2 regions of the Microtetraspora glauca genome follow, and region 1 is predicted to be linked to the other one. Evidence: predicted binding sites of a transcription regulator. Region 1 holds the regulator's gene; the other holds the start of a gene.
What was found. The regulator LexA, encoded in region 1, represses DNA repair genes until DNA is damaged. The targets are predictions, from matches to a motif close to TCGAACANNTGTTCGA.

Region 1 (2,199 bases):
CAACACCTGGAGGGCCTGGTTGATGTCGCTGTAGGACCGGACGTGGCCGGGATCGGGGCGGAAGCCGTACCGGGTCTCCATGCGCTCGGCGAACGCTTCGGCGAGGGGACCGACGGAGGGCTCGTCCAGCCACGAGGGATAGCCGAGGTCGGTCTCGGCGCGGCGCGTCACCGCCTCGCGCACCGCCTGCGGAACGGGGAAGTCCATGTCGGCGACCCAGGAGGGGATCACGCCGGGCGAGGTCTGCGACCACTTGAGACCGTCGCGTAGGGAGGCGTCCTCCAGGCTGAGCTGGTCAAGGTTGCGCGTCACAGAGCAAGCCTATTTGCGGCAATCACCCTGATTGCTCCGTGACCGCTCCGCGGTGACAGAGGTCACCGCGGAGCGACGCCGGATGCGCGGTCCGGAGGGTCGGCCCGCTCGGCGGGCCGGGGACCTAGAGCTTGCGCAGGACCGCGGTGACCTTGCCCAGGACGGTCGCCTCGTCGCCAGGGATCGGCTCGTAGTTGGCGTTGTGCGGCACCAGCCACACATGCCCGTCCTTGCGCTTGAAGGTCTTCACCGTGGCCTCGCCGTCGATCATGGCGGCCACGACGTCGCCGTTGTCGGCGACCGGCTGCTGGCGCACCACGACCCAGTCGCCGTCGGCGATGGCGGCGTCGATCATCGAGTCACCGCTGACCTGGAGGAGGAACAGCGTTCCCTCACCGACCAGCTGCTTCGGCAACGCGAAGACGTCCTCGATGCTCTGCTCGGCCAGGATCGGGCCTCCGGCGGCGATGCGGCCGACCAGCGGCACGTACGCGGCGGTCGGGCGGCTGAAGCCGGGCTCCACCTCCGCGGCGTCCGGGTCGACCCACAGCACCGGCTCGCCGGGCAAGCGGACCTCGAGCGCCCGGGGGCGGTGCGGGTCGCGGCGCAGGTACCCCTTACGCTGCAACGCCGTGAGCTGATGCGACACGCTGGAGGTGCTGGTCAGCTGGACCGCCTCACCGATCTCGCGCATCGAGGGCGGATATCCGCGCTGCTGCACGGAGTCGCGGATGACCTCGAGGATCTTGCGCTGCCTGGGGGTGAGACCAAGGGAGTCACGCCTGCGCACCGCAAGGTCGCTGACACTCTCTTCCTGCCCGCTCACCAAACCACCTCCCAATCCGTGTTCTTCATGTCGCACAGAGCGACGGTACCTCGATCCAAGATCATCATCAAACAATTGTTCGATTCGATGTGAATACCGCCACCTGTGTGGATGTAGCAACATCGTACGGGAGTTCGATCGACATCGTGTTCGATATTGCCGAGATTTCGCCGATCTTCTTGTAATGTGCCCGCGCGATGCCATCGGGGCCTGCGACACGCCCGGGGTTCAGGGTGATTCCCCAGGTTGAACAGCGACTTCGCCCGAGCCGTCGCGGCCGACTTGCGTTCAAGGTCGGGCACTTCTACGGTTGGACCACAACATCTAGTAGTTACAGCGATGTACTTCACCACAGCTTGTGTTTCCGTGACCGCTTCACGACGATTTCGTGAGGTGGGCGCAAGCGTTTCCAGGGAGGCGATGACGTGCACTGCCCGTTTTGCCGTCACCCGGACACGCGGGTCGTCGACAGCCGCTCTACCGAGGACGGGGCCGCGATTCGCCGCCGGCGAACCTGCTCGGAATGCGGGCGCAGGTTCACCACCCAGGAAACCGTTCTGCTCATGGTCAGCAAGCGCAGCGGAGTGACCGAGCCGTTCTCACGTGACAAGGTCGTCGCCGGTGTGCGGCGGGCCTGCCAGGGACGCCCGGTCGGCGAGGATTCGCTCGCGCAGCTCGGGCAGCTCGTGGAGGAGAGCATCAGGGCCACCGGATGCGCCGAGATCGCCTCGCATGAGGTGGGCCTGGCCATCCTGGGGCCGCTGCGCGAGCTGGACGAGGTCGCCTACCTGCGCTTCGCCTCGGTCTATCGGGGGTTCGAGACGCTGGCCGACTTCGAGGCCGAGATCGAGCAGCTCAGAGCCGCGCGCACCGCCGTCCAGCAGTAGCGGCGGGAGTTGGCGGGACGGCCGACGCGGACGCCCGTCACGCACGGTGGTTAAACAGACACGTGATCGGATGCGAGGGGCTCCACCGGGCCCCGGGAGGGGGAATTCATGACAGAGATCGTGAACGGCACCGAGACGGGCACCGGGGGACGGGGTGGCAAGCGGCCGGCGCGT
Region 2 (2,199 bases), on a different contig from region 1:
CGAGCTCATCGCGACGATGGGGCGGGTCTACGCCTCCACCCGCGCGTCCGGCCCGCTCTGCTACGACGAGCGCACGTGGCGCCTGTGGCTGGCCGAGGAGGACGACTTCTGCTACATCGCCGACGACGGTTTCGTGATCTACCGGTGGAGCGGCAAGGACATCGAGGTCGACGGCTGCGTGGCCGGATCCGAGGCGACGACGCGGGCCCTGTGGTCGCTGGTCGGCACGGCCTCCTCGATCGCCAAGTCGGTCACGGCGTGCGTCGAGCCGCAGGACCCCCTGCTCTGGCTGATCCGCGAGCGGTCGCAGGACGAGATCAGGCAGACACGCTGGATGTTCCGCCTGATCGACCTCCCCGCCGCCGTCGCCCGGCGCGGCTTCCCGGCGGGAGTCTCGCTGGACGCCGTCGTCCACGTCGAGGACGCGCAACGCCCGTCGAACTCCGGCTCCTGGCGGCTGGAGGTCTCCGCGGGATCGGGCACCGCCACCGCCGTCGCGGACGGGGGAGGGCCCACCTTCACGGTCGGCGGCCTGTCCGCGCTGTTCGCCGGCGTCCCCACGGCCACGCTGCGCCGTACCGGCCTGGTCACGGGCGGCTCCGCCGAGGACGACGAGGCGCTCGACTCGGCCTTCCGTTGCGCGGCGTACATGATCGACTACTTCTGATTCCGCGTTACCGGCGATCTAGCGCCCCCGCCCGGAGTAGAGTTCTTCGCCGAACACATGTTCGGCGAAGAACGGATCCGGGGGAGGCGTGCCGGTGCGATTGCCCGAGCTGAGGGTGATGGGAGTCGATCCGGGGCTGACCCGATGCGGCCTCGGAGCGGTCGAGGGCCGTCCCGGCGCCGCGCTTCGCATGGTCGCCGTCGGGGTGGTCCGCACGCCCGCCGATGACGACATCGGCTCACGGCTGGTCGCCATCGAGGCCGGGATCGAGCGCTGGCTCGACGAGATCCGGCCGGACGCGGTGGCCGTGGAACGCGTCTTCGCCCAGCACAACGTGCGCACCGTGATGGGCACCGCACAGGCGTCCGCGGTCGCCATCACCTGCGCCGCGCGCCGGGGCCTGCCGGTCGCGCTGCACACGCCGAGCGAGGTGAAGGCCGCCATCACCGGGAACGGCAACGCCGACAAGAAGCAGGTCGGCACCATGGTCACCCGGCTGCTGAGGCTGGACGCCATGCCCAAGCCGGCCGACGCCGCCGACGCGCTGGCCCTCGCCATCTGCCACGTCTGGCGCGGGGGCGTGCAGAACCGGCTGGCCCTGGCCCAGGCGCAGGCCCTCGCCAAGAGAGGCGGTCCGGGGGCGAACATCGCGCTGCAGCCCGGTTATCGCCACCCCGGAGCCGGCCGATGAGCGGGGCGCATCGGATGTCGGCATCCTCTGGTAGGACTGGGGACCGCGAGGCCGGGCGGGCCGATGGGGGAGGGAGCGCGCAGTGATCGCATCCGTGGCGGGCCGGGTGACCGGCATCGGGCCGGACGCCGCCGTGATCGAGATGGGCGGGGTGGGCATCCTGGTCCACTGCACCCCTGGCACGCTGGCCGGCCTGCGGGTGGGTGAGCCCGGCAGGCTCGCGACCTCGCTGGTCGTCCGCGAGGAGTCGCTCACCCTGTACGGCTTCGCCTCCGACGACGAGCGCACCGTGTTCGAGATGCTCCAGACCGCCAGCGGCGTCGGGCCGCGCATCGCGCTCGCCATGCTGGCCGTGCACACGCCGAGCGCGCTGCGGGTGGCCGTCGCCAGCGCCGACATCAAGGCGCTGACCATGGTGCCCGGCATCGGCCAGAAGGGCGCCCAGCGCATCGTGCTCGAACTCAAGGGCAAGCTGGGCACGCCCGACGAGGCGGTCAACGCCGCGCTGGGCGGCGGGGCTCCGGTTCCCGCCTGGCGCGATCAGGTCCATTCCGGCCTGGTCGGCCTCGGCTACTCCACCAGGGACGCCGACGAGGCCGTCGCCGCCGTGGCCCCCGAGGCGGACGCCGAAGTGGCCGCCGGCCGGGCGCCCCAGGTCGCCGCGCTACTCAAGTCGGCCCTGCGCGCGCTGAGTGTCCGGTGAGCCGTCCGGTGAAACCTTCAGCGCGCCCGCCGATCCCGGGGAGACCGTCGTGAGCATGGAGCGAGACCTGGTGTCGCCCGACGCCGAGGGCGACGAGCACGCGATCGAGGCGGCGCTGCGGCCCCGGCGGCTGGAGGA

Region 2: ruvC (crossover junction endodeoxyribonuclease RuvC) is a predicted target of LexA. The motif match lies at 717-732, and genes of this name have one in related genera.

What each region holds. Positions count from the first base shown of each region.
Region 1 is NZ_JBFALK010000002.1:74,687-76,885, forward strand. It holds gene AB0I59_RS03580 (MalY/PatB family protein) at 1-312, opposite strand, end outside; gene lexA (transcriptional repressor LexA) at 437-1,138, opposite strand; gene nrdR (transcriptional regulator NrdR) at 1,564-2,025, shown strand; gene AB0I59_RS03595 (vitamin B12-dependent ribonucleotide reductase) at 2,134-2,199, shown strand, end outside.
Region 2 is NZ_JBFALK010000023.1:55,523-57,721, reverse strand. It holds gene AB0I59_RS33845 (GNAT family N-acetyltransferase) at 1-667, shown strand, start outside; gene ruvC (crossover junction endodeoxyribonuclease RuvC) at 777-1,358, shown strand; gene ruvA (Holliday junction branch migration protein RuvA) at 1,441-2,061, shown strand; gene ruvB (Holliday junction branch migration DNA helicase RuvB) at 2,117-2,199, shown strand, end outside.